Regions from separate parts of the Paenibacillus sp. FSL R5-0623 genome, predicted to be linked through region 4. Evidence: predicted binding sites of a transcription regulator. Region 4 holds the regulator's gene; each other region holds the start of a gene.
What was found. Region 4 encodes Rex, which represses fermentation and respiration genes when NADH is low (regulators of the CRP and FNR family bind a similar motif). Its sites were predicted from a motif close to TTGTGAAATATTTCACAA; they were not measured.
Positions count from the first base shown of each region.

Region 1: the regulator Rex is predicted to act here: its motif matches at 6,228-6,245, upstream of nadA (quinolinate synthase NadA).
Region 2: the regulator Rex is predicted to act here: its motif matches at 2,580-2,597, upstream of MKY92_RS14965 (cytochrome ubiquinol oxidase subunit I).
Region 3: the regulator Rex is predicted to act here: its motif matches at 1,481-1,498, upstream of MKY92_RS17325 (L-lactate dehydrogenase).

Region 1 is NZ_CP150233.1:65,931-73,509, reverse strand. Features, by position in the region: gene MKY92_RS00345 (peptidyl-prolyl cis-trans isomerase) at 1-891, opposite strand, end outside; gene hslO (Hsp33 family molecular chaperone HslO) at 915-1,835, opposite strand; gene MKY92_RS00335 (type III pantothenate kinase) at 1,908-2,678, opposite strand; gene nadC (carboxylating nicotinate-nucleotide diphosphorylase) at 2,685-3,551, opposite strand; gene nadB (L-aspartate oxidase) at 3,548-5,182, opposite strand; gene nadA (quinolinate synthase NadA) at 5,218-6,156, opposite strand; gene ftsH (ATP-dependent zinc metalloprotease FtsH) at 6,457-7,579, opposite strand, start outside.
Region 2 is NZ_CP150233.1:3,410,938-3,418,516, reverse strand. Features, by position in the region: gene cydD (thiol reductant ABC exporter subunit CydD) at 1-110, opposite strand, end outside; gene MKY92_RS14970 (cytochrome d ubiquinol oxidase subunit II) at 125-1,138, opposite strand; gene MKY92_RS14965 (cytochrome ubiquinol oxidase subunit I) at 1,138-2,502, opposite strand; gene MKY92_RS14960 (MFS transporter) at 2,902-4,296, opposite strand; gene MKY92_RS14955 (LysR family transcriptional regulator) at 4,406-5,281, shown strand; gene MKY92_RS14950 (GNAT family protein) at 5,278-5,478, shown strand; gene MKY92_RS14945 (hypothetical protein) at 5,567-6,538, opposite strand; gene MKY92_RS14940 (sigma-70 family RNA polymerase sigma factor) at 6,538-7,029, opposite strand; gene MKY92_RS14935 (histidine-type phosphatase) at 7,180-7,579, opposite strand, start outside.
Region 3 is NZ_CP150233.1:3,958,380-3,965,958, reverse strand. Features, by position in the region: gene MKY92_RS17330 (hypothetical protein) at 1-349, shown strand, start outside; gene MKY92_RS17325 (L-lactate dehydrogenase) at 478-1,407, opposite strand; gene MKY92_RS17320 (YCF48-related protein) at 1,744-3,021, shown strand; gene MKY92_RS17315 (hypothetical protein) at 3,171-3,380, shown strand; gene MKY92_RS17310 (serine hydrolase domain-containing protein) at 3,792-5,585, shown strand; gene MKY92_RS17305 (phosphotransferase) at 5,647-6,426, shown strand; gene MKY92_RS17300 (NUDIX hydrolase) at 6,484-6,909, shown strand; gene MKY92_RS17295 (class I SAM-dependent methyltransferase) at 7,019-7,579, shown strand, end outside.
Region 4 is NZ_CP150233.1:4,308,453-4,316,031, forward strand. Features, by position in the region: gene MKY92_RS18775 (AAA family ATPase) at 1-1,145, opposite strand, end outside; gene MKY92_RS18780 (hypothetical protein) at 1,138-1,665, opposite strand; gene MKY92_RS18785 (DUF5590 domain-containing protein) at 1,966-2,496, opposite strand; gene MKY92_RS18790 (amidohydrolase) at 2,536-3,843, opposite strand; gene MKY92_RS18795 (redox-sensing transcriptional repressor Rex) at 3,830-4,483, opposite strand; gene dinG (ATP-dependent DNA helicase DinG) at 4,702-7,563, opposite strand.

The DNA.
Region 1 (7,579 bases), 2.7 Mb from region 4:
TACCTGCGGCAACGGATCAGCCTGACTCAGAGCCAGTTGCATTCGAATCTCCTCACGGACCTCTTCGGCCGATTGCACCTGGCGTTCTTCTTTATCATTAAGTCTGATAATAACATAACCTTCTTCCACTCGAACCGGTCCGGCAATATCGCCTATATCCAGTCCGGCAGCAAGTTGAAGGATTTCTTCTGACTGGAATGGATCATTCCGCTCAATCCATCCCAGCCTCCCACCAGCATCACGAGAGAAGCTGTCTGTCGATTGCTTGCGAGCAGCTTCTTCAAAGTTCTCCCCCTTCTCCAACGCATCCAGTAAGGAATCGGCTTCCTCTTCTTCCTTCACTACGATGATGGACAAGTCATATTTCTCGGGGGAAACGTAATCCTCACGGTGTTCAGTCCAGTAATGTTCAATATCTGCATCCTTGATCTGTATGCCAATCGTTGCGATTTTCTCAAGCAGCAGCCTGTAGCCGGCCTCCAATTCAAGTTCCTGTTTTGACAGGCCCAATTGAGACTTCATTTCGTCAAAATATGATTTCTCTGAATCGTACCCATCCATCGCGGCGGCAAGTTCTCTTGCAATCTCTTGGGGAGTGACAATCAGCTTGCGTTCAATTGCTTCGGCATATACTGCTTTACGGTTTAACATCTGGAGTAATAACTCACTGCCGTAACGTCGTTTCAGCGCATCGGTCCACTCTTTATCTGTGATAACTTCTCCGTTGATCGTCGCTACGGTGCTTCCTTCTTCCGTGTTGGCATCATGGGATGCATCTGCCTCGTCTCTGCCCTGTCTGAGACCATGCATAGCCATCACCGTACCCATGACCAGCATACCTAGCGTCAAGACAATTACAGCCGTCCACAACCCTTTTTCCTGTCTTGTCATTCCGCATCCCGTCCCCGCATAGATCAGTTCTTGGCTTGCTCTAGGATGGTCTCAAGTTGTTCTTTGTTAAAGTCATAGGCTTCATTACAGAATTGGCAGACCACTTCAGCCTGGCCCTCTTCTTCAATTAATTGCTCCATCTCCGTTTGGCCCAAGCTGATCAGCGTCTTCTCTACTCGCTCACGTGAACACTCACAGCTAAAATGTATATCCAATCCTTCCATCACTTGTACATCTGGCAACAATCGGCGAAGCAACTCTTCCAATTCAAGTCCCTGCTCCAACAACGTCGTCACTGGCGGCAACGTACTAATGGCATTTTCGATCGCCGTGATCTCTGGATCTGTCAATCCCGGCAACAGCTGCATAATGAATCCACCTGAGACAATAACGGAATTATCCGTATCAACGAGCACACCAACGCCTACAGCAGAAGGTGTTTGCTCCGATTGCGCGAAGTAGTACGTGAAATCTTCGCCCAGTTCTCCTGAAATAATAGGCACACTGCCACGATATGGCTCTTTCAGTCCCAAATCCTTCGTTATGTTGATGAAACCTTCCGTTCCAACTGCGCCTGCAACGTCCAGTTTTCCCACACTATTACTTGGCAAATGTACATGCGGATTAGAAACATATCCTCGTACTTCGCCTTTCGCATTGGCGTCAGCTACAATCTGTCCAATGGGACCATCACCGTTGACTTGTACCGTTAACTTCTCTTCACCTTTGAGCATTGCACCCATAATGGCTGCTGTTGTAACCGTACGCCCCATGGCAGCTGTAGCCGTGGGAAACGTATCGTGTCTTCTGCGTAGTTCCTCAACCAGTTCCGTAGTCTGGATAGCAAAGGCTCTTACCTTTCCATTCATTGCTGTACCACGAATTAACCGGTCATGCTTGTTGTTGTTTTCCAAGTCATTCAGCCTCCTTTGGCGTATCGCCATAATAGTATTAACACAGAAAAACGGCACAACATTTAAGCTGTAATCTCAGCCCGCTGTATGCCGTCACTATGCTCACCTTTCTCGGTTCCGCTCATATATAATACGCAGCCCTTCAAGCGTAAGCAGCGGATCAACTTCCTCTATACTACGGGTTTCTTCTGCGATAAGTGTAGCGAGACCACCCGTCGCGATAACTCGGGGCTGCGCTCCCATCTCCTCGCGAATACGTTCTACAATACCATCTACCTGGCCTGCATAGCCAAATATAATACCCGCTTGCATGGCATGAATAGTATTACGGCCAATGACCTTTTTAGGTTTCTCCAGCTCTATACGAGGCAACTTGGATGCCCGCTCATAGAGCGCTTCAGTGGCAATCTGAATGCCAGGTACAATAGCTCCCCCCAGGTAGTGACCTTTCTCGTCAATACAGTCAAAAGTCGTTGCAGTACCGAAATCGACCACGACGAGAGGGCCGCCATACTTCTCAACGGCTGCCACTGCATTAACAATACGATCTGCACCCACTTCACGAGGGTTCTCGTATCGCAGGTTCAAGCCAGTTTTGATACCAGGCCCAACGAGCAAAGCTTTTTTGCCTACATACTTCTCACACATCGCTTCGATTACATTCACCAGTGGCGGAACCACAGATGAGATGATGACACCTTCGATGTCACTTGCCCTGATGCCGGACATATGAAATAAATTATAAATCAATACGCCGTATTCATCCACTGTTGACTGACGTGATGTACTCAGACGAAAGTGGTGCAGCAATTCCCGGCCTTGATATACGCCGAGCACCATATTGCTGTTCCCCACGTCTACAACTAGAATCAAAGAGGTTCACCCCTCTTTCTTTTCATTTAAATCCAGACTAATATCCAGGCTCTCAAAGGAATAGGTTAACCTGCCAACCGAAATTACATCCACACCACTCTCTGCAATACCACGAATGGTCTGAAGAGACACGTTACCGGATGCTTCAACCTTCACATGAGGAGCCTGTTCACGAATAAGTTCAACTGCTTCACGCATCCGCTCTGGATGCATGTTATCCAGCATAATGATATCTGCCCCGGCTTGCAAGGCTTCTCTCACCTGCTCCAGATTTTCAGTCTCTACTTCAATCGTCATCGTATGTGGGATAACGGTTCGCGCACGCTGTACCGCCTCGGTGATTCCGCCTGCACCCTTGATGTGGTTATCCTTAATCATAACGGCATCGTACAGTCCAAATCGATGATTCGCTCCGCCACCCACGCGCACCGCATATTTCTCAAGTAATCGGTGGCCCGGCGTTGTCTTACGTGTATCCACGAGCCTGGTCTCAAGACCATCCAGCACATCCACGTAGGCACGCGTACGCGTAGCTATTCCGGACATACGTTGCAGCAAGTTAAGTGCCAGTCGTTCCCCCGTAAGCAGTGAATGTGTACTTCCCTCTACCTCGGCCAAAATCGTGCCATGGGCAACCTTGTCGCCGTCTGTTACCTTCGGTGTAAATACAAGATCAGGATCAACGACTTGAAATACAAGTTCAGCTACGATCATGCCTGCAATAATACCATTGTCTTTGGCGTGTATAATGGCCTTGGATTGGTTGCCTGCCGGGATCGTCACATTTGTTGTGACGTCACCTGCACCAACATCTTCACGAAGCCAGTTTTTGATTGATTCGATAAGCCCTTCATTATATCCATTCAGTATCATGACATCAATTCCTCCACAATCGCTTGTTCTCGCTGCTGCAGACTATGCTTCTGCCACACGATATCATCACGCGCCGGGAAATCCTCACGATAGTGAGCCCCCCGACTCTCCTCGCGGTGTAATGCCCCGCTGGTAACTAACCAGGCACAGGTCAGAAGGTTGGCATACTCCAACTCTTCCTTATGAGTGAGTGTCTGATCAAAAAATTGCAATTCCTGTTGCAGCTTGTCCATGGCCTTCTGCAGGTCCTCACCATTCCGGCGCAAGCCTACCTGACGAACCATCATTTTCTGTAGTCGTAAACGTCTTTCAGATATAGGTTTTTGCTCTTTCATGATCTTGCTATTCATGTTATTCATGTCCACAGATGAAGGCGCAGCCCCTCTTGCTTGTAATAAACCAAGCGCAGGTAGAGATTGAATACGATCAACAATTCTCCGCCCAAATACAATCGCTTCTGACAAGGAGTTGCTTGCCAGACGGTTGGCTCCATGCACTCCTGTAGAAGACACCTCGCCACAAGCAAATAATCGGGAGATGCTGCTCTCTCCACTTAAATCCGTTTTCACTCCACCCATCATGTAATGGGCAGCAGGTGCAACCGGAATCCAGTCCGTTGTCATGTCTAATCCATAACGCATACAAGTCTCATATATGGTAGGGAACCGATGCTTGATCATCTCTGGCTGTTCATGTGTAATGTCCAAGTACACAAAGGTACTGTTGGTGGACTCCATCTCACTAACAATCGCTCGTGCCACGATATCGCGTGGGGCCAGTTCAAGCTGGACATGATAACGATCCATGAAGCGCTCACCCTTCACATTGCGCAAATATGCTCCTTCGCCACGTACGGCTTCTGACACAAGGAAGCGCGGGGCCCCAGGGTAACAAAGAGAGGTGGGGTGGAATTGGATAAATTCCATGTCACGAACAATAGCCCCAGCCCGATAAGCCATGGCTACACCATCGGCAGTAGCTACATCCGGATTCGTCGTGTATCGGTACAGTTGTCCTGCCCCACCAGAGCAAAGAACGGTTGCCTGTGCCTTCACAAACACTTGCGATCCGTCATCCTTCTGAACCAGAGCGCCAATGCATTCCCCTCGATCTGTAATCAGGTCAACAACAAAATGCTCATCCCATACTTCAATCCCGGGATGCTCATTCACTTCAACAGCAAGCGCACGTACAATCTCATATCCCGTTGCATCTCCGTTGGCATGCAAAATACGGCGGTGGCTATGCGCACCTTCCTGCGTCAACGCCAACTCGCCGTTCTCCAGATCAAATAAAGTACCCAAACGAATCAGTTCCTTCACTCCGTCCGGACCCTCATTCACCAATACCTCTACCGCTTCGGAGCGGCATAAGCCCGCTCCTGCTACAAGTGTGTCTTGCAAGTGGTAAGCAGGTGAATCATCCTCAGCAATAACCGCAGCGATGCCTCCCTGCGCATATCTGGTGTTACTTTCAAGTAATGACTTCTTAGTGATCATTAATACACGTTGTTGTTCACTTGCCTTAATGGCAGTAAACAAACCAGCAATCCCTGAGCCTATAACCAGTACATCCGTCTCTACCGTGGGTAGCGCAGACAGATCAAAATCAACTAAATATTGCGGTATCATGTTATTCACCTGTCTTGGAGCAAGAGTAGCGCATCCTACTTTACCAACAACATGCGCTCTAGTGATTCTCTGGCTTTGTCGGCAACGGCCGGTGGAACGTAGATTTGTGGCTTCATCGTTTCCAGGCATTTCACCAGTTTCTTCAAGTTGTTTACCTTCATGTTGGGACATACGAGGAACTTGGTAGCAAAGTGGAACTGTTTATCCGGACTATCCAGACGAAGCTGATATCCTGTACCATCTTCGGTACCTACGATAAATTCCTTCGCTGATGAATTTTTGCAATACTCCAGAATAGCTGTTGTGCTGCCTACAAAATCACCCATTTCCACAACCTCAGGGCGACACTCTGGATGGACAACAAACTCTGCATTTGGATGCTTGGCTCTCATCTCCACCACATCTTTGACTGTAAGCATATCGTGAGTGTTGCAGTAACCTTCCCAGATAATCATTTTCTTGTCTGTATGCTGCTGCACATAATGTCCCAGGTTTTTATCCGGTACCCAGATAATCTCGTCGGAATCCACCGATTGAATAACCCGGACTGCGTTCGCCGATGTACAACAGATGTCAGTTTCTGCCTTGATCTCTGCCGAGGAATTGATATACGTAACCACCTTGGCATTAGGATGTTGTGCTTTCAATTTGCGTAGTCCATCCACATTCACCATATCTGCCATTGGGCAGCCCGCACGCTCGTCCGGGATAATAACTGTTTTATTTGGCGCAAGAATTTTAGCGCTTTCACCCATAAAATGAACACCACAGAAAACAATCACATCCGCATCTGTTTGTGCTGCCTTCTGGGCTAACAGAAACGAATCTCCACGGAAGTCGGCAACCTCCTGTACTTCGTCACGTTGATAATAATGGGCAAGAATAATGGCATTACGTTCCTTCTTCAACACCATAAGCCGCTCACGCAGCTCGCGGTTCATCTCAGCCTTGCGCTCTAAAGCCAGAGCTTCCACCTGTGATCCTCTCCTTTATCGGGACAGCGTCATGCGCTGTTTCGTGGGCTAACCTAAGTCGTTATCTTCGCTTGAGAAACGAATCACAAGCGGTTTAACAACTAATTTACACAACGTTCACGACTCTGTCAATAAATGAAAAAGGCCCGGAACAGCGCTGTAACCACCTGTTTGCTAACTGGTTCGCCATCTAACTCCCGTTTATCTTTATCTATCCTCTTTTAAAATAATGGATAAAAAAAAGAGAGCCTCTAGGGCTCTCTTGATTTCACCTGCTATCATAGCCAGATGTATTGTGCATTAAGACGTTGGCTTCGTTCCGCCATCATCCGGGTTATTGTTATTACCCTTTTCCAGATTCGGAGCTTCGTTTGGAATATCTCCGGCTGGCGGTTCAGGCGTTTCATCTTTACCTTGAATACGAACACGCACATCACCGATAGTGTCGATGATTGGTTCTCCGCCTTCAGTTGGTGTGCCTTCACCATCATTGTCATTCTCTGCTTTTGGAGTCAAAGAACCTGTTTCGATCAATTGCTTGATCTGATCCATTTCCAATGTCTCAACCTCAAGCAAAGTTTGAGCGATCAGGTGCATCTCTTTTGAATGTTTAACAAGCAAGTCCTTACACTTCTCATAACAGTCATTGATAAAGCGTTGCATTTCCTGATCAATCTCGTAAGCAATGGAATCCGAGTAATTCTGTTCATGACCGATATCCCGACCAAGGAATACCTGTCCTTGTGAACTTCCGAATTGCATAGGTCCCAATTTCTCACTCATACCGTATTCCATAACCATGCTGCGAACAATACCTGTCGCTTGCTGGAAGTCACTGTATGCACCAGTACCAATTTCTCCGATGAACAATTCTTCAGCTACACGACCCCCGAGAAGTCCGGTTACTTTATCCAGCAGTTCCTGCTTGGTAACCAGCATACGGTCTTCTTTTGGCAACATGATTACATATCCACCCGCACGTCCGCGCGGAATAATGGTCACTTTATGTACCATATCAGCATGTTCGAGGAAGTATCCTACAATGGTATGACCTGCTTCGTGATAAGCAACGATTCGTTTCTCGCGATCACTGATGACACGGCTTTTCTTCTCCGTACCAACGATGACACGGTCAATCGCTTCGTCAACTTCCTTCATGGAAATATCTTTACGGTTACGACGCGCTGCAAGCAATGCCGCTTCGTTCAAGAGATTCTCCAAATCCGCACCAGAGAAACCTGTTGTACGCTTCGCGATAATATCCATCTTCACATCTTTGGTCAGCGGTTTATTACGGGAATGTACTTTCAGGACAGCTTCACGACCTCTTACATCAGGGCGGTCAACCGTAATTTGACGGTCAAAACGTCCTGGACGCAGCAAGGCAGGGTCCAAAATATCTGCACGGTTTGTTGCGGCTATG
Region 2 (7,579 bases), 900 kb from region 4:
CTTATAATAGCTACACCAAGGGCTAGCGAAATGATCGCAAGGAGAAGTCTGTTTTTTCGTTGTAAAGACATTTGCTGCGAGATCAGATTGGATTTGGCTCTCCTCTTCATTGAACGCTCCTCCTTTATTTTTTCCCTTTCACATAATCCGCATCAAATAGGAACAGTTTGAAGACCAGAATCAGAGAAGGAATTAACAGACACAGACCACCGATAAACACTACGACGAGTGCAAAGCCCATTGCAGGTGATGTGGCGCTGCTCTGAATCGTGATGTATGGATCAAGAATGTAAGGATATTGCCCAATCCCGTAAGCGAAAAAGGCTGTGAAAAATTGCAGCATGATACATATAAAAGCTAAACCGTAACGGCGTCCGTTATATAACAGCCACATGGCGATCATGAAAAACGCAACGGAAAGCGCCAGTAGCCACCATAAATCCATCATGTTTTGAAAATGACGCTCATTGTGTTGACCCAAATATATAAATGCAGTCAGCGCGAGAATAATGGTCGGTGTGCTCCAGAACAAAGCATAGTTCCGCATCAGTTTCAATGCCGAATGATCCTCTGCCCGAGAAGCGTAAAATGTGAGAAATGACCCGCTAATGAACAATACGGATACAATTGCCAGTCCAACGATGCTCCATGATAACGGATTGGTAAATAACGCCCAGTAATCTAGGGAAACGGTATCTGCCTGCTTCAAAATAAAGCCACCTTCAGACAATGTTAGTGCCACAGACAATGACGCTGGAATAAGCAACCCGGTAGCCCCGTATAAAAACAGATATACGATGTTATTTTTGGATCCATAGTTCTCAAAGGCGTAGAATGAACCACGAATAGCAAGTAAAATGACGGCAATACTTCCCGGAACAAGCAGCGCAGAGCCATAATAGTAAGCGGTATCCGGAAAAAATCCAACGATGCCAATATAGAAAAAGACAAAAAATACATTGGTGATCTCCCAAACCGGTGATAGATAACGGGAGATCAGACGATTAATCAGGTGATCCTGCTTTGTCAGGCGTGCATAAAAGGCGAAAAAACCTGCTCCAAAATCAATGGAAGCTACAATCAGATAGCCGTATAAGAACAGCCAGAGTACAGATATACCAATCAATTCATAACTCATCAGGCCTGATCCCCTTTCTTGGCTGATTGTTCATGCTTCTCTTTCAACCATTTCTCCATCTCAAGCTCAGCAGGATTATTATTGAACAGACGTCTCAATACGAGAACACAGATGACGCCGAGCACGATGTATAGAAGCAAGAACACGAAAAATAAAATTCTTACACTCGGTGAAGAAGTAGTGGCCTCTTCCACTCGCATATAACCTCGGATGATCCATGGCTGCCGCCCGATCTCTGCATAGAACCAGCCCATCTCAACGGCCAGAAAAGCGAGCGGTGCACTGAGTGCAACCATACGAAGCATCCACTTGTTAAACTGATTACGTTTCTTCCAAAACACAAACAGGAAATACAGAGATGAGATCGCAAGCAGAGCGAATCCGATTCCAGCCATTAGATCAAACAAATAATGCACAAGTAAGGGCGGGTGTTCATCTGGTGGAAATTCGTTCAGCCCGGTTACCTCGGCGTTAAAGTCTCCAAAGGCAAGGAAACTGAGCACCTTCGGCAAATGTAGTGCGCCTATAATTTCATGTTCAGCATTCAGCCATCCCAAAAAAATCAAATCCGCTCCGCTTTCCGTCTCGAAATGCCACTCGGCAGCTGCGAGCTTCTCCGGCTGATGCTCAGCCAAAAACTTGGCAGATACATCTCCAGCTAAGGAATTTAATAAACTGAATACCAGCACAACGGCCATCATGAGGTTCAGGCCTTTTTTGTGGTAGGCGGACACTCCTTTTCTCAACATCGCAAAGGCTGCTATTCCTGCTAACAGGGCAGCTCCTGTCAGATAAGCCGAGCTTAATACATGGAACACTTTGGAGAACGTCGCCGTATTCAGCATCGCTTGCACGGGGTTCACTGCCATGAATTGACCTGCTTCCATGACAAAACCTTCAGGCTGGTTCATGAATCCGTTCACTGTTGTAATAAAAACAGCAGACATGCCTGCCCCGGCGACAATTGGGATGGTCAGCAACCAGTGGATATACGGATTTTTGAACCGATCCCACGTATACAAGTAAATTCCCAGGAAGATGGCTTCAAAAAAGAATGCGAATACTTCCATAAATAGTGGCAGTGCAATGACATTCCCGGCCAGCTTCATAAAATTCGGCCATACCAGGGCCAACTGTAGTGATATCGCTGTACCTGTCACAACACCAACCGCCACAGAAATGACAAACCCTCTGGACCACCTCTTTGCCATAAGTATGTAATGGTGATCCTTCTTCCGAATGCCGATGAACTCTGCAATAGCAATCATCAAAGGTACGCCGACACCAAGCGTTGCAAAAATAACGTGGAACCCGAGCGTCAAACCAGTCACTAGCCTGCTCCATAAAACCGTATCAATAGCCATTCTTTGTGTTGCCTCCTTTCAAACTCTGTTCAATTTAGAAACATTCAATATCAGATTTGGCCAAGCTCAATGCAGAGTTGCGAAAAATTTCACAAAGTTAGGTATGACGATATCTTGCCACACCTATAATGCGTTTACTCCTGTAGGCCCCCGATAATAAGAAGCATTGGGTGCCTATTAAAATCTGATATTGATGCACTTAATGTACCAACCAAGCCTATTAATCAAAATTATTATATCTTTATTTTTACCTAATTCAATCAAAGACACGGCTTCTACCCTAAACGTTCAAGAAAGGATCAACTCTTTCTGACAACTTGGTGAAAATCAAAAAATACACCCAATGGAGCTATTGATTCATTGGGTGTAAACGTGTTATTGCAAGGCAGATTCTCTATTTTACTTGCTTCCTTGCTCCGGACTCACCAAACCTGCCTCGCGACGTATGCTCATGATGATCAGTGATGCAGCTAATACCGTAAGGATGATTCCAAGCATCTGAAATCCTGTCACATTGAATGTATCCCCCATAACAATTCCAATCAATAACGACGATAAAATGGTCCCCAAGTAGCGTGATGTATTAAAAATACCCGATGCCACTCCAATCATTTCTTTCGGTGTGCTTTTAAACAGTGCTGCTTGCATGCCGACCGCGTTTAGGCCGTTACTTATTCCAAATAAAGCTAAAGCAACAATGATTATGAAGATTGGAGAAGTTTCATTCATAACAACGATTAATATAGAGCCAAATGTCATTAAAGAAGCGGATACGATCAGAGCTGGCCGTGATCCTGATCTGTCAATCCAGCGCCCTGCAATCGGAGCAATAATGACTGAACATAACCCCAAAGCTAGCATACTCATTCCTGTATGAACTTCATTGAGATGTCGTATCTGCTTCAAATACGTAGGAACTCCAAAAAATAGTGCGTAAAACAGGATATTTACCAGCATGTATTGCACATTCACCCAAGTCATCTCGGGATATGTGGCAAAGGTTCGCAAAGGGATGAAAGGCGTGGCCGCTTTTAATTCATGTCGAATGAACATAACGAGTGCGATTAACCCGATCGCTCCTGTCAGCAGATGCCATGTTGAAATATCTCCTGTGGAATTTACTGAACGTAAACCGATGAGCAGAGTTACCAAGGCTACCGTAAACATCAGGATGCCTGGTGCGTCAATTAACGCAAGCCATTTCCGAATGGATATGTCACCAGAGATAGACGGGGATTGCTCGTCCTTCGGGATTGTTTTCCAGGCGAACCAAAAACTTGCCATGACAAACGGAATATTAACGATGAATATGCTATGCCAGTCCCACCAATGAATCAATACTCCACCAATAAAGGGCCCGATCGCAGCCGCTCCAGAAAGGAATATAGCCAAGGTGGACAAGGCGGAGGCTTGCTTGTCAGTCACGTTAATTCTGACAATCGCCATTCCGACGGCCACCATCATGCTTGTGCCAATCGATTGAATGATCCGGAATACGATGAGCCACGAAAAACTGGGAGACCACGGAGCTAGCATGGACGATACAAAAACAATAATAAGACCCATGAGGAAGATCTTCCTGCGGCCAAACAAATCACTACACTTGCCCATGACGGGTTGAGCGACAGCACTGGCAATGTAAAATGATAAAATAATCCACGAGACGGCTGTAAAATTAAGTTGATACACTTGTTGTAACCTGGAGATTGCCACAGAAATCATGGAGGAATTCAACGGATTCAACATAATTCCGAGTCCAACAGCTAACATCAATCCTTTATTTCGAACGTTCATGGGTGCATCACTCCTTCTTCTGCTGTCATCTTACTTGAAAACATTCATTTATTCCAACGCATTATATGTTATGATTTGATGAACTAGAAGGAATGAAGGAATGGTGCAAATGGAACTTCTTCAACTAAAATATTTCCTGACGGTGGCCCGATGCGAACATGTTACGGAAGCTGCGGGAAAGCTGCATGTCACGCAATCCTCCCTGAGCAAAACGATACAACGATTAGAGGACGACCTCGGAGTCCCTTTATTTGATCGAATCGGGAGAAAGCTGCGATTAAACGACTTTGGAAGAACATTTCTTCAGCGAACTGAAAAAGCCTTATTTGAATTGGAACAAGGAAAGCGGGAAATCGCTGACCTCTCCAACCCGGATCAGGGTACACTGCAATTGGCGGTGACTACGGCAAGTACTTTGCCAGGTATACTACGGGAATTCCGGAAAAACAAACCGGACATTCAATTTCATGTGCAAATGGTTTCGTTAGAAAACATGTCCAGACTTCTACATCGGGGCGAGGTGGACTTTTGTCTCTCCTCCCCTCCGATTCATGGTGACGATATCGAATGTCAGATCCTATATGACGATCCGATTGTAGTCGCTGTTCCTATGGGTCATCGATATGCAGATCGAAGCAGCATTCAATTAACCGAGCTTAAGGACGAGCGGTTTGTTGGGGTGAAGCAAGGGTATGGGGTTCGTGATATGGTAGATTCCGTATGTCAATCCGTTGGTTTTGTACCGAAGTATGTATATGAAGGTGATGAGCCTGCAAGATTAACAGCCCTTGTTGAAGCGGAGATCGGTCTCACGTTTATACCTAGCACAGCCAGAAACCCGCATGAGTGCATTAGATATCTTCAGGTAGAGGAGCACAGACTCGTTCGGGAAATCGCTCTACTTTCGCACAAAAACAGGTATATTTCAAAAGCCGCTTTAGAGTTTCGCAGCGTGGTTATGGACTACTTCAGTTCTATGCCATGAGCATACATTCAATACAGAGGAGTGCATTCGAACATCTGAAATTCCACCGCATAGAAGCTCATATCAATGTGGATAACACCCCTTCCATGAAACTAGCAGAGAGTGTTGGTATGGAATTTGAATGTCTACGTAAAGGGTTTATACACGAAAATAATGAATGGACCGATCACTTGGTGTATTACAAAAATTCTAATTAATCTAACCCCACCAATAATCAAAAGAGCGAACAAAGCACTTGCGTGCCATGTTCGCTCTTCTTCATGAAACCATATTACTGTCTTCACCTTACTCGCCCAAGCTGTTCCAGAATGATTGAAATGCGCCTTTCTCCACTTCCAGGAATGCCGGAACATTACCGTAACGAACCAGACCTTCACCAAACAGAACCAGTGGGACCTGCGTTTTGTCTTCCAGCGTGAGATAGATGATCTTGCGATTTTCCTTGCCGTAGAGATTCTCTTCCAATTCCGGGCTCGTTGCAATCGGTTTGGCAGCAGATAACGCCGAGATGAAACTTTCCAACGATTCACCCATTGCTAACGGCTGAAACTGCTGCAATCCGTTATTCCAGCTGTCAAACGTTTCCCATTGCGCAGAAGTGATGTTGCCTTCGAGATGAAGCTTGCCGATCAGGTCGGCACCCGTACCAATGGTGATTCCGTTGTTCTTGTCAAATAGTTGAGCATACACCTGACCATCGATCTCGGTGTAAGACATGATGCGGAAGTCCTTATCGTAGCCATTAACCGCATAGATGTCAGCTTCGCCAATGTTGGAAGCAAGTTCAGTGTATTTATCCTGGCCGCTCAGCTCATCAATGCCGCCAGTGGTGGTCCCCAGTTTATCCCCCCGCAGGCTGAGCGCATTGGTGCCTTCAAGCAATGTTGGGGACTGTGTATAGACATTTCCTCCATACACGACCAATTGCACCATATCAGCCATCGCGCCTTTGCCCTGTGAATCCGGCAATTCCATCTTCGGAATCACGATCGGATCGAACGATGCGCCTGGAGTCACCTCTACCACCTGTGGAGTTGGTGCGGCTGGTCCATTGAATTGTTGCCATACACTCGGCGCAGCCAAGCCAATGCTGGCAGCGATAACGACACTTGCTGCAATGTATAATGGTTTACGTTGACGTTTTGGTCCCTGATGTTGCGTGTTTAAGGATTGCTCTACCCGTTTCTTCATTTGTTCGTTTGCTTTCATATGATCCACCGCTTTCTTATAGTTTTGTTTGAATTGTTCTTCGTTCATTACAGTTCCTCTCCTTCCAGCTCCAGTTTTAACAGCTGTCTGCCTCGTTTTAATCTCATTTTCACTGCTGATTCGCTAATCTCCAGGATCTCGCTGATTTCTCGGATCGGATAATCTTCGTAATAATACAGATGAACCACCGATCTATACTTGACGGGCAGTGACAGCACAAGTTCGATCAGCGCGTGATCTTCAGGGTTGTCTGTTGTAAGGGGATCGACTCCCTCCAGCTTAACCTCCCGTTTACGCCAGCCTCTGCCTAATAAGGATTTGCAATGATTGGTGATGACCCGAATCAACCATGCTTTTTGATGCTCCGCATCGTTGAATGTAGGTGCTTTTTCTATTAGTTTGATGAAGGTATCCTGAGTGGCTTCCTCCGCGTCTTCTCGTCTGCCGAGGTGCACCATGGCAATCCGGAACAGCGTATCCGCGTATGTCTCATAGACTTTCATCACATGATCGCCCAGCTGGGGCACTGATCGCTGCATGGTTGTATGCCCTCCTTTATACCTCTAACACTCTTACGGACGGCATTTGGTCACATTTTGTTTTAAGATTTTTTATTGGTCCATTTCATTCAAAATGCAAAAAAAAGAAAGCAACTCCATGGAGAGGAGTTGCTTTCTTCATCCAACCAATTAGAAATTCTTCTGTAAAATCTCGATATTGTCTTCCAAACTGCTGTCCAAGCTTACGCCTACCTTCTGCAGTTTGTTTTCGTAATATGTCTTCACATCTTCCCATTTATAGTACGGATAGGTCTTTGTTTCAATCGGGAAGGCAATCTCTTCTTCATTTCTAAGCATTTTTACGAGAATATCCTTACCATTGGAATACAGAATCCATTGGATATTTGCCCCCATCGGTGAGATAACCGAGCCATTCCAGTTTTGGGTCACGTCCTGCGGTTTATCAATACTCACATTAGCTCCGGCGATATCCAGGAATGAAGATAATGGAATGATGGTTTCTGCGTGAGCAAAACGAAATATACCAGCCGTGTCTTTCTGCTGAATGGACTGTTCGGTAGACACGATC
Region 3 (7,579 bases), 350 kb from region 4:
GAATTTGGAAGAAATTAATGTGATTTCAACCGTAGATCTAAGTTACCAAGTGCTTGTGGGAGGAACGTTAAATGGAGCTTTTGTTAATTATCCCACAGCTACAACGATCATTCCTGATAGCGAGACCGCACTGCTGGTCAACAATACCTCTACAACAATTACAGGTGGAGAAGTGGTGTTTCAAGGCATTACAGGAGGGGCAGCAGGGAATACCAGAATATTGGCCTCTTCAGAACTTTTGGATTTCACTCTTCCGGAAAATCAGATTGTAACTTTAGCTGTATCGAACATTGGTGGTCCAGGCTCGAACACAGTTAATGTGGTATTTAGAGTAACGGAGAGTTGGTAATTAGTAATGTTCAAAGATAAAACCTTAACGGAATAAATGTTATGTAAACTAAATGAAATTTAGATAGCTAATAACCACCTGGATACTCCTTAATACAGGAATACAGGTGGTTATTTTTTATACGTGGATTATTCCAATCCAGCGATCTGTTCTTTTAATTTGTTAGCAGATGCCTGGAAAGCCACTTTCTCGGATTCATTCAGCGGAAGAGGCAGAATTTCGCGCACACCGTTGCGATCGACAACACATGGAACTCCGAGATAAACATCCGATACACCATTGTAGTCTTCAAGGTAAGTGGATACGTTCAGAACGGAGCCTTCGTTGCCGAGAATTGCAGCTACAATGCGGTCCAGAGCAAGGGCGATTGCATAGGAAGTCGCTCCTTTGGCATTAATAATCTCATACGCCGCATTTTTGGTACGGTCGAAGATATCCTGTTGTGTTTCTTCATCCAATTCCAGATCTGTTCCTGCAACGTTAGCCAGGCTCCATACCGGTACTTCGGAATCTCCATGCTCACCAATAATGTGTGCGTGAATACTACGCGGGTCGATCCCTTTATTCTTGCCAATCAGGTAACGGAAACGTGCGCTATCGAGCAATGTACCTGAACCGATGACACGGGAAGCAGGCCATCCGCTTTGTTTCCACGAAGTATAGGACAAAATATCTACAGGATTGGTTGCAATCAGTAAAATACCATGAGAATTCACTTCAGTAATACGCTCAATAATATCTTTGAAAATGCTTGCATTTTTCTTCAGCAGATCAATCCGGGTTTCGCCCGGCTTCTGGGAAGCACCGGCTGTAATAATAATGATATCTGCATCTTTGCAGTCGGAATAATCGCCAGCCCATACTTTCACGCCTCCCGTAAATGGAAGACCGTGGTTCATATCCAGCATTTCGCCGGTTGCCTTATCATGATTCACATCCACAAATACCAACTCGGACGAACGCTGTCTCAGCATTAGCGTGTATCCCGTTGTTGTTCCCACCGCACCCATGCCTACAATCACGACACGACTTGGTTTCAGAGCTGCACTATTTGTCATGTTCATATCATCTCCTTTTTGGGTTATACTCCCATCCATATTAAGGGATTAGAGAATATAAAGCGAGTGTTGTCTATAAAATAGTTCACATTTCATGTCTTTTTACCAATTATTCCGTCGAAAAACAGTTTAGGATGAAATTAATGGTAATAAATGTGCGACCTATAGCCCAGAGTATGAGCTGGAAAAAGGGAGCGGGCCAACCATGAGTCGGCAATGAGCCTTTTACATAAGGTTTGTGGTAGAATAGGAGCAGTGGATTCTGATGAATCGTAAATAAAACGCCATAGGACAGGCATGCGCGCCTGTATATTGGATGAGAGAGGTGGAACCCACTTGCGTTTGCAATGGATTAAAATCGCGCAGACAGCATTGCTGTCTATAGGTATAGCAGCTGTATTGGCTGCATGCACCGACTCAGATCAACCTCCGGAAGCAGAACCTCCGCAGCAGCAGGAGGACGCCGGGAATACAGGGCAGACATTAACTGTCGTTCCCCCTGTGAACAGTACAGAATCTGCAGATATGGCCAAGTACCAAATACAGACCCGTTTGACCGATTTTCAGTTGCTCAATGACAACGGAGGATTGGCGTGGGGTGTGACGCGGAATGCACTGCGCCTGTACTACACTCAGGATCAGGGAAAGACCTGGACCAATATTTCACCTTCGGAAAATGTACAGTTTCCGGCTAACCCTAAATATGGACAAAGCATTTATTTTGTAGATCGTGCACATGGTTGGATTGTTCGTGAAGGCATGGGTGGAACAGATACCATGGTGCTTCGCACCAACAATGGGGGCGTAACCTGGAGCCTGTCTTCTCTGTCCAAGACGGATAAAGTGACTGCGATCTCATTTGTATCTCCTGAAAAAGGCTGGATTCTCACCACGGTCGATACCGCTATTGGTAAACAGGACAAGAAACTTTACTTCACCGAGGACGGTGGAATCACCTGGAATCGGATGTTATCCAGTGATGAAGATGGCAAACAGGAAGCAGAAGAAATTTCCAAACGTGGATACACCATGGGGATGACATTCTCGGATCCAAAGCATGGTTTCTTAACAGCGCTTGAGTTCGGTACACCGAAGTTATATGTAACATCAGACGGTGGTGAGAGCTGGAATACAGGACCATCCTTCTTTGATCGAAACAAATTCAACGGGTGTGGTAATTTCAGTGTTAGTTCACCACAATTTTTTGGACGTGAAGCGCAGTCAGCCTGGATGTCAATGTCCTGTTCTCAAGGGGAGAGCACGACATTCAATGGATTCTTTACCACTGATGGCGGAAAGAGCTGGAAGCTGTCCAATTTCACTTTAAACAAACAAACGGGTCCGAATCGTAACCTTTCACCGGTATTTCTGAACGCATCGGAAGGTTGGGCGATGCAAAAGGGCATAACCTACCACACCAAGGATGCGGGCAAAACATGGAGCGTTCTTCCTGCAAGCAGTGTACTGGAGAAAATTCTTGAAGACTATCCGGAGATTGTGAAGATGCAGATGGTTACTCCCAAGCTTGGCTGGATATTGGTTGAAAATACAGATGCCAAAAGATCGCTGTTACTGCAAACGGTAGATGGCGGTGTACATTGGAAAGTACTATAAACGTTCAGTGTTATCGATGTGAATAGATAGGAGAAAGGAGAGGAGCCAGAAGAGTTCCTTTTCTTTTTTTGCTTAGTTTGTGAAATAAATCACAAATAAATCCACTAGAAGGTGATATATTTAACTCAACAAGAGAAGGAGTGATGAAGATGAGAACCAACGGTCAAACTCAATTCACGCAGGCGGATGAATTAACCAGATATATGCTTCAATTATGCTACACATGTGACGATGCGAATCGTTGTACGACAGAGGAAGCAGTGAAGGCTTGCATGGCAGAACACGCACAAGCAGACCAGCCCGAACAAGCCGAAGGTGAAGATGTAACTCGCGGGTATATGGATCTGATGTACGCTTAGGCTAATCATTCACAGAGAACGCTCCTGCGGGAGGGTTCTTTTTGATTTGGAGAGAAATGTATGCGCTTTTAAATTCACTTCGCAAATATTGCAGCATGGGTTATTATAGAAATAATTAAGGTAAATTAATCAAAATGTGGAATTGTTTTATTGACTCTTAGTTTGGAGGAAGGTGACATGGATAAACGTAGTATTATTAAGCCAATGGCTTGTTTTGGGATACCAAAGGACAACTTTTGTCATCCACAAATGTGTTGCTGCAGAAGAGGATAGACTTGTTTTTAAAAAATGTTACTTTGATAATTGATGCAACTGTAAAATGATGATTTTGCTAATAAAGCAAAGATGCTCCCTGTAACCTTTGTGATAAAGGAACGAAAACTATATTAGAACGATAAAGGAGAGTGGCTAATGAAGATTAATCGAAGATATCACCATGTTAATAAAGTAATCGCTTGTGTTCTGATACTTGCATTCATCATTACGACATGTGCGGTACCTGTAAACGCTGAGGTAGAGAATGTAGAGACTACGCCCTCCAGAATTGCGTTGTTATCGTTAGAGGAAACGATTGATTCATATGTGGCCACGAATCAGAAGAATACCGCTGCCGTTTCGGTTGTAGCTATCAAGAACGGTGAGACTATTGTGAATAAGGCCTATGGATACGCAGATCTTGAGCAACAGAGAAAGGCAGACACCTCTACTGTATTTGAATGGGGTTCAACTTCTAAACTATTGGTCTGGACGAGTGTTATGCAGCTTGTAGAACAGGGAAAGCTTGATTTGGATACCGATATTCAGGACTATTTGCCGGAAGGATTTCTAAAGAATCTTGAATACGATGCTCCCATTACCCTAATGAACCTTATGCATCATAACGCAGGATGGGAAGATAGATTGATAGACTTATGGTATTCATCCGAGAGTGATATTGTGGAATTAGGTGAAGCATTACAAAAATTTGAACCAAGGCAGATCGATAAACCTGGGAGTGTTGTTGCTTATTCAAACTATGGTACGGCTATGGCTGCTTACATCGTTGAATTACAAAGCGGACAACCCTTTTACAAATATGTCAACGAACATATATTTAAACCGCTGAATATGAAAGACACTTCGATTCACCCGTCACAGTATGATAATTTAAACGTCTTGAAACGAAGAAACGAGATTCAGGGATACACTACGAATCTGAAACTCATCCCTAAGAATAGAGCATACATAAGCTTGTACCCTGCGGGGGGCGCCATGGGCACAGCAGAGGATGCAGCTAGATTTCTTGCAGCCTTAATGCCGGTGGATCGTAGTAATTTATCAATTGCGAACAATGACACCTTAGACGAGATGCTGTCAACAAGTCTATATTACGATGGGACTTCAACTCCACGAATTGCACATGGCTTCTTTGAAGTGGAATACTGGGTGCCTGCACTGGAACACGCTGGAAGTACGGCGGGATTTTCAAGTAAATTTGTTTTTGACCCGGAGTCTAATTTTGGGTTAGTAGTCATGACAAACCAGTCAAATGAAATGGCTTATAACGTTGGTCTTGTCCAGAAGGTGTTTGGAAGTAGTTTCAGCACGAATTCAGTTGAATCTGAGAGTGGAGGATATTATCTGCCTGCGCGACGGGTCGTTTCCGGTTTTACGAAGGCATATTCGATGTTAAGTCTACAGAAATATACCACATTTGACCTTAGTAACTTTGCAAATGTTGTTGAGAGTAACGGTGCTGTTGAGAAGGCCTCCATCCCTTATAATGACTTTTTGCCCGTATCCAACTTAACGATAAACTTGATCAAAGCATCTTTTATTGCTCTTGCAATAGCGATCCTGCTCAGTTTGAGAGCGATAATTGGCTATTTTATTCGGTTATCCAAATACAAATTAAAAAACTGGGAAAGACCCGGTACAGGGTTTGATAAATATCATATTGTCATTAATATCGCCAGTCTGGCATTCATTTTGAATACGATCCTATTGTTCATGCGCGCCTTAGGCTTCTCCCCCTATTCTTCATTGCGCATACATCTCTTCTTGAACCTGGTTTATGTGATTCTAGCTGTGGTGTATCTTGTCTTGTTGTTCTACAAAGTGCTGAAAAGAAGCTATAGTAAAAAGCAAAAGGCGGTATACATCATGTCTGGCATGTCGGCTTTCCTATTTGCTGCTTTTATTATGGGATGGGATTTGTACTTTTAGAGCGGAATTATCGACGAGAACATGATCAGAAAGAGCATGAGATAGTAGAAAGGATAAAACTATGAATATTCAAGATCTCCCAATTGAGATAAAAGAACATATAGGGGAAGTCCAGAAAATCACTTTTCCTAAGCAAGGTCATACTTCTACTGTGGCTATACTGGATACGTTTGATCAAAAGTACATCATCAAGAAGACAGAAAACGATCTTTATAATGAATGGTTATCCGATGAATATAAGGTGCTCCAATACCTTTACCATACGGGACTACCTGTTCCAAAGGTATACTCATTTCATACTGGGGACACATCGAGATGGCTTTTGATGGATTACATTGATGGAATAAGTTTAAGAGAATTTCTCTCTAAGATGCCTGACCTCCAAAGTAAAGAAAAAGCGATTTTTAACTTTGGGCTTTGTTTAAAGAAAATACATGAATGCTCTTGTCCTGTTGAATTATTGAACAATGACAGTCCTTGGTTAGATACAATGCTTAATAAAGCAGAATATAATCTATCTCACTTTGCTGTAGACGGATCAGAAGAACTACTTCAACAGTTGAAAGAAGGAAGACCAAAACCAATAGAGAACACTTTCATTCATGGAGATTTTACTATTGATAATGTACTAGTTAATGATTGTAATATTGTTGGAGTTATTGACTGGGCAGGAGCAGCTTATGGCGATCCAAGATATGTTGTAGCGTTAGCCATTAGACCGAAACATAATACGTTTGATAATGAAAGAGATAGAGAAATCTTTTATAACGGGTATGGAAAGTTAAGAATAACGGATGAAGAATATAATTATTTTGAAGACGGGATATATAACTTCTTTTAGTCTGGCTATAAATTGTTCTTCAAACGTATATTAATCTCTATAGAAGGAGTCGAATCAATGAGCCCTCCAAAACATATCTTATCTGCCGCTGCAATCGTGATAAACGACAAAAATGAATTATTACTTATTAGAGGACCACGAAGAGGATGGGAAATGCCAGGCGGTCAAGTGGAAGAAGGAGAATCTCTAAGTCAAGCTGCGATCAGAGAAACGAAAGAGGAGTCCGGTATCGACATTGAAATCATCAAATTCTGTGGAATATTCCAAAATATCGAGAATTCAATATGTAACACATTATTTCTAGCCAAACCAATAGGAGGAGAATTAATCACATCATCGGAGAGCTTAGAGTCTGGTTTCTTTCCGATCGAAGAAGCCATTTTAAAAGTCGAATGGAAAAACTTCAGAGAAAGAATAGAGTACTGCTTAAAACCTGAGATGCAACCTTTTTGCATTGAGTTCAGTGATAAGAATAATATTTAAAAGTTCCCGGAAAGGAAGTTCAATCAATGAAACGAGTCGATGTAGATTACATATTTCAACGAAGGTAACAAGTAATGTTCTGAATGTAGTGTATAAAGGAGGCTATCAGATGAACAAGTACAGTGTTTATGAAACAAACAGTTTCTATTGGGATACAAAAGGGAATGACTTTTTGAGAGCAATCGTGCTTCCGCATTATGGAGCATTTATCTCAGAAGAAAAACACCAACTTTTTGGGGATGTCTCAGGATTAAAGATGTTAGAGGTGGGCTGTGGAAATGGTCAATCCTTGCAGTATCATGGGGATCGCAAAGCAGGTGAGCTATGGGGTATGGATATATCCCAGAAACAGATAGAAAAGACACAACAACACTTGAGAACATACGGAATTCTTGCAACATTGATATGTTCACCCATGGAAGAGGAATGTGGGATTCCTACTAATTATTTTGACGCTGTGTATTCGATTTATGCCATAGGTTGGACAACCGATCTTGAAGGTACTTTCAGCCGAATCGCTTCTTATTTAAAGAAAGATGGCATTTTTATTTTCAGCTGGTCTCATCCAATTCATAGAAGTGTCGTTGAAGAAAATGATAGATTTGTCTTCAATAAGCCATATTCTGATGAATCGTGGTATGCGGTATCTCCTGACTTTTGTCAAGGTGAA
Region 4 (7,579 bases):
CGCTTCGTATAAAGGAACTGTTCCTGTTGCGGGTTATGACGTACATATCCCAGCGCCTGACCACGCGGACTAAGTGCCACCTGACTAACACTGCCTGGACGAACGAGTTCAGCCATAATGGCATGTCCCAACTCATGAATGGCGACCCTTTTCTTCTCTTCCACACTGGACTCACGGTCTGTCTTCTCACCCATCATGACTTTATCAATAGCCAGAGACAAGTGCCGCTGTTCGATGTTCAACAGCCCATCCCGCATGGCGTATATTGCCGCTTCGTTCATCACACTTTCGAGTTGTGCACCAGAGAAACCATATGATTCTTCCGCTGTTTTCTCCAGATTAACTTCCTTCATCAGAGGTTTATTCACCGCATGCAGTTCCAAAATATGCTTTCTGCCCTTTTTGTCAGGCAAGTCCACTTGAATGTGGCGGTCAAAACGTCCCGGGCGCGTCAGGGCGCTATCCAGCATCTCTTTACGGTTTGTTGCAGCAATAACCAGAATTCTTGGCGTATCAGAAGTATAGATTCCATCCATTTCCGTCAGGAGCTGATTCAGGGTCTGATCATATTCACGCTGTTGACCGCCTTCACGTTTACCCCCAATGACATCAATCTCATCAATAAAGATAATAGCGTTTTCCTTATTTTCCTTGGTGGCACGGGTCCTCGCGTCCTTGAACAAATCCCGAATTCTGCTGGCACCCACACCAACATACATTTCTACAAATTCACTACCCGATGCTGCTACAAAAACAGAATCGGTGTAATGGGCAGCAGCCTTGGCCATCAACGTTTTCCCCGTTCCTGGAGGGCCAGTCAGCAAAATCCCTTTTAACGGGCGAATCCCGAACTTACGGATTTCTTCATGTTTGATGAGAAAGTCAAGCGCTTCACGCAATTCCTGCTTAGCACTATCTTGACCTCCAATTTCTTCAAAAGTAAGCTTGGAAGGTCCTTTTTTCTTCCGTTTACGTTCCTGTGCAGCGCCTACTGTAATCCCGCCACGCATTTGCATCATGAACAATAAAGCTCCGACAAGCACCCCTGCAATCAGAATCGGAACAATATTAACACCAGTAAAAGCAAGGAAAATAATCAATACGGGAAAAAATCCGATGGCGACTTCTTTTGTCCACTTAGGCATTAGGCCACACTCCTATCTGACCGGGCACACGCGGCAGAATAATAAACTTGCTGGCATCTCCGTCTCTGAGACTGACATATACATTGTTGTCATCCATCGCTGTATTTACCTTCATTCCATTCGTCGCCATCTTTGACAACGTTGGTGTAATCTCGGTGTATTGCTTGTTCTCCATCGCCTGAGCTACGGTGAACATCGCATCCCCCCACCAACTTTCCAGTGCTTCACTGGAATGATCCACAACATCCAACTTTAGTGAACGTGTTCCAATCAGGGTCTGTCCTTCTTTGTGAATATATTGTACCAGTCTGCCCAAATCAACATCAGGTTGCAGATCCAGTTTCAATTGTACGTCATTGCGGTTAATAGTTAATTGAACGTCATTGACTCCATCGTACTGGGTAACCATCTTTTCAATCGGATTCTGCACGGCCACCTGACGATATACAAACCAACCTCCAAACAACACAACGGCTGAAATGACGGCAGTTAAAGCAATAGGCAATACTTTTAGCTTCAAGTGAATTACCCCTCCCAGATTTTGGCCTAACCTACTGGCTTATTGGTATATACGAATATGTGCATATTGACTCCTGCGAGAATTTCGACAGGATTATTTGTTTTGAATGTAACTTTGAGTACATATCTGAGTATATCACATCGTATATACAATTTCGAAGGCGAAAATATGAATAAATTATTAATTTTAACTATTTAAATCAAAAATGTTTACAGACAACACAAAGAACCGGTTCAGTCGGATATCCGTCTGCCGGTTCTTTCATTTCTTTAATTCTCTAGTTATGTCACTCTATTTGTTCTAGCTGTTCGGGAGTGTGTAGATCAGGTCCACCTGTTCTCCATTGCTAAAACGATAAAAGCGATAGTGGTTATGCGTACCGTCTTTATAATACACTTGCCACACATATATTCCATTCACAACTCCGGGCATGATTCGTTTAATCTCACCGGCAGGAACTTCAGAACTGAAGCGATTGCGGATCTGTGCTTCGGACATGCCATTCTGCAGCAGCTCACTGTGTACAGCGTTTCCACCCTTAGCCGGTTGATTGTTTGCATCGAATTTAACCCAGACCATAACATCCTGATTATCCTTATTTTTGCCGATCAGGGTCCAGTAGATGTTGTCAGAGCCTTCTTTGTCTCCCCAGATGTACTTGCGCAATTCATCATAGGATGTAATGCCCAGTTGCTTCTGTGCTGCCTGTATAGCGAGCGCTTCTTCCTTGCGCTGGTCCTGCGTGACATAGACGTAATAACGCTGAAGTCCAAACAGAATCAGAACCAGTGCAAGCAGCGAAATCCATATCCACTTCTTTTTTTTCTTCAAAAGCCGAACTTCCTTTCCCTATGATGCTCTGTCCTGCAATTAACGAGCAAGCAGACCATCAAATGCCAATTGAGACTCACGCAAAATGCGTTCTTCATCCAGCGTCAGACATTCGCCGTGTTTGACCACTTGTTTTCCATCCACCCATACGTGCTCAACATCTTTGGCAGAAGCCGAGTAGATCGTATGTGAGATCAGGTCTGTATGTGGATAGAAATGTGCCTGTTCAATATCAAGAGCGATAAAATCAGCCTTCATGCCGACCTCAAGTGCTCCGGTATTGTTCAAGAAAATGGATTTGGCACCGTATGACGTTCCGAGGAGTAACGCTTCGCCTGCTGGCACAGCCGTCGGGTCACCAGATACACCTTTGTGGATCAATGCAGCCAGTCTCATTTCCTCGAACATATCCAGGTTGTTGTTGCTTGCCGGTCCGTCTGTTCCGAGTGACACGGTAACTCCTGCTTTCAGTAACGCAGGTACCCGCGCAACACCGGAAGCGAGTTTCAGGTTACTTCCCGGGTTATGGGATACAGCCACATCATGACGAGCCAAAATTTCAATTTCTTCGTCATTCAGATGCACCGCATGTGCAACCAGGGATGGACGAGAGAAAAATCCCAGTTTCTCTAGATGTGCCACAGGACGCAGTCCATAATCAGCCACGTTCTGCTCCACCTCACGAAGCGTTTCAGACATATGTGTATGGAGAGGAAGGTTTAGGTCATTCGCGACCTGTACAAGCTTCTCTATGTAGTCAGGAGGGCATGTATATGGGGCATGTGGCGAGATTACAGTTGTTATACGACCATCTGCCTGTCCATTCCACTCACGTGCAAACGCTGCCGACTCCTCCAGCTTCCGCAATTGCTCTTCTTCCGAGCACAGCCCGATTACACCACGTGCCAGTGCTGCTCTAACGCCTGATTGCTCCACAACTTTGGCAACTTGATCCATGTGATCATACATGTCCAGGAAAGCTGTAGTTCCGCCTTTCAACATTTCAAGCACCGATAGCGAGGTTCCCCAATATACATCTTCTGAAGTCATTTTCGCTTCCATCGGCCACATTTTTTCCTGCAACCATACTTGCAATGCAAGATCGTCTCCGTGCCCTCTGAGCAACGACATCGCTGCATGACCATGCGTATTGATCAGACCCGGCAGGAAGAACAGTCCTTTTCCATCTACTTTGGTACTATTTTTGTCTTCATCCGGCAATGTCTCACCAATATGCACAATCTTGTCATTCTCAACAACCATGTATCCTTGGACCACGTTCCATGTTGTGCCGCCTTCATTAACGGCAAATTTGCCGTTGTGGATTACCCATCTATTTGTTGTCATCTTCCTCGTCGTCCTTTCCAGTCTCCAAGTAATAGGCCAAACTAAGCAGATCCGTTGTAAAGTCAGCATGGTGAATGCGGATATGCGGCGGTGTTTTTAGAATTGTTGGTGCAAAATTAAGGATCGCTTCGATTCCGGATTCAATAAGCTGATCGGCTACATTTTGGGCTTCCGTATCCGGAACCGTGATAATTCCGATGCGGATGTTATCCGTTTTAACCGCTTCCGTCAATTCATCCATTGGTTTTACCGTCAAACTGTTGATTTGACTACCAATCTTCGGTCCATATGCATCAAATACAGCAACAATCTTCATGTTGTCTTTCAGATATGCGTTGTAGTTGGACAAGGCTTGACCTAGATTACCCGCGCCTACCAGAGCTACATTAATTTGCTGATCGATCTTGAGAATGTGACGAATTTTCTCGATCAAATAGGATACATCATACCCGATCCCTTTACGACCAAAATCACCGAAGTAAGCCAGGTCTTTACGAATTTGGGCCGGATTCAGATCCAGCCTCTGTCCAAGCTCTTGAGAAGAAACAGTAGCCACCTCACGCTGATGCAACTCGTTCAAATAACGCAAGTATACAGGCAGACGTCGTACCACCGCTTCCGAAATTTTATCCGATTTCATTCTTGCTCCCCCTTACCAAGGCCACGATAAAATAATAGATGAAAAGATGAGCATTCTGTATAAACTCAAAGATAAACGTGACATTTTATACAGAATGCTCCTTGTAATTTAGGTTATAAGTTCTTGCGTGCAACTGCTTAAATCGGATACGGGAATATCTAATAAAGTTTAACGCCAAACAATAGTGTCATGCAATGATGTAACGAACAAAACAACCATTATTTTTGTCCATTAGCAGGTTTTTCCAACCACTCAGTAATTCGTGGAACCATTTGCTCCGTGAGCATATGCTCCATTTTGGGACCAGGTAATGAATATAAAAAGAATTTACCATAGTACGCTTCAATCACCCGTGTATCATAAACAATGACAATTCCTCTATCCTTTGCTGTACGAACCAATCGGCCAAATCCCTGTTTGAAACGAATAACCGCTTGTGGCACAGACAGTTTCATGAACGGATTTTTCTTCTGTTCTTGAAGCAACTCACTCTTGGCTTCCACTAACGGATGATTCGGTGGCTGGAAAGGCAGTCGCACAATAGCGAGACAGGTTAGCGCCTCTCCAGGGATATCTACACCCTCCCAGAAGCTGCTAGTGCCCAGAAGTACCGTTGCTTTGGCATCTTGGAACCTGCGAGTCAACTTGGATCGGCTTCCACTATCCACGCCTTGCCCAAGTAACGAGATGTCGTTACCAGAAAGAGCTTCTTTCAGCGGATCATAGACCTGTCGCAGCATCTTGTATGAAGTAAACAGAACCATCATGCGTCCCCGCGTAGCAATTGCCGTCTCTGCGAGTGATTGCACCAGCATATTAACAAAGTGCGCATCACCCACACTTCCCTTCACACTTGGGAAATCACGCGGAATCACCAGAAGTGCCTGATCGCGATAGTTGAAAGGTGATGGCAGCATAGAAGTTAACAGCCGATTATTCTCGGAAGCTTCCTGCAAGCCAAGCTGTTCAATCATGAACTGGAATGACTTATCCACAGAGAGCGTAGCCGATGTAAGCACAACACTTTTCTTTTTGTCAAAAAACAAATCCTTAAGCTGTGCACTGACATCTACAGGTACGGCATACAGCTGGAGAGATTTACTTCGGAACTGGCCGCTAGCTTCCATCCAGTATACCGTTTTGGCATCATCCATGCGCATGAAGAAACGTAGATTCTCCTTCAATGTGGTCAGATCTTTCAACAATCCTGTAATGTCCGTGATCAGACTATCCGATTGATAATCATCCTGATCCTCTTTCACCTCAAGCAGCAATTTGTCCCCTTTGCGAACCAAATCACCCAGAGTCACATAGATCTGGTTCTCCAGATCCTGCAACTCCTCCCATTTTGCCGGTTTCTGAGATGCTTTCAGACGCAGTGAAAATTGCCCCGTCTCTCCCGGTGAAGCATCACTCCGTTCAGGCAACAGACCGAACAAGGCATCGCTCATACGATCCCACAGTTCCTTGACCTCAACAGCCAGCGGGAACATCTGATCCACCATGGAGCCCCATTGCACTGAATTTTCATGCCCGGATAACTGGGAACGAAGCATAGGCAGCTGACCATTCCGACTGTCTTTAAACAGGCGGGTCAGTGTATGAACCAAGGTGAAATATTTCATATGCATTCCAAGATGTTTACCAGCGACATCCTCCAGATGATGTGCCTCATCGATCACAAGACTCTCATAGGCTGGCAGCAGCTGATGCGCGGCTTTCACATCCGTAAATAATTTGGAGTGATTGGTGATTACGATATCTGACAACCCGGCCTCATGTTTGGCACGATGGTAGAAACATTTGCGGAACCATGGACATGATCTTCCCAGACAAGACTCAGATTCGCTCTGTACCGTCTCCCAGAAGTCCCCTCCGCGTCCGCTAAGGTTAAGTTCCTCATCATCTCCGGTTTCGGTCTGCGTAAGCCAGACAATCATCTGAGCTGCTGTGAAATAATCCTCTTTAGGTGTGGCGAATTCACGTTTATTGATTTTGTGTTCAAATTTGCGCAGGCACAGGTAATGTCCACGTCCTTTGAAGACAGCGGCTTTAAACGGGAACGGAACCACTTGGGTTAGCATCGGAATGTCTCGCTCTCTCAATTGCTCCTGCAGATTGATTGTATGCGTGCTAACCATAACTTTCTGTTCTTGCTTCACACTTTCGTAAATAGCAGGCAAGAGATAACCCAGAGATTTACCAGTGCCTGTTCCTGCTTCGATCAAGAGATGTTTCTCTTCATCCAGGGCTTGCCTTACACTACTGAACATCTGAGTCTGCGCTTCACGCTCCTCGTAATGATCCAGCGTATCCTTCAGGTTCTCCCGAACCTGGTCCATAAACTGTTCGAAGCTTACACCATCAAGGGGGTTAGCCTCCCGCTCATCGCGTGGTGCACCAATATCAGTCCAATCACTTACATTAAGAGCAAGCTGACGATAATAGGTATGTCCGTCTAGGTCCTGAATCGGCTCTGCTTCCTTCTCACTGCGCATTCCGTCCAAAAACCAACCCAAATCACTGTCTTCTGGTGAAAACAGGTCACTGAGGCGCTGAATCGTTATGAGCGGTAATTCCTTTAACTCATCCAGACACTTGAGCAACACATAGGCTGTCGCCAGTGCATCACTGTCTGCCTGGTGAGGGCGATCATGTTGAAATCCAAATTCGGAAGACACATAACCGAGTTGATAAGAACCCAGTGATGGGAATGTAATCTTCAGAAAATCAATCGTGTCCAGAATGCGGCCAGTGAACGGCAAATAACCGCAACGGTCGAGAGCATTCTGCAAAAAGTGAAAATCAAAAGCGACGTTGTGTCCAACAAGCACCACATCATTAAGCAGCGGAACCATCTCCATCATCATCTCTTCGAGTGAAGGAGCGTCCGCCACATCTTCATCGGTAATACCCGTTAACCCCGAAATAAACGGGGGAATCGGTACACCAGGGTTCACATAAGAACTATATATTTGAGTTATGCTGTAGTCATGATCTATGATGGCAAGTCCGGCCTGTATAATCTCACCGTCGGACTGCGTGCCGGTTGTTTCGAAATCCAATACGGCAAATTTCATTGCAATGTACGGTCCC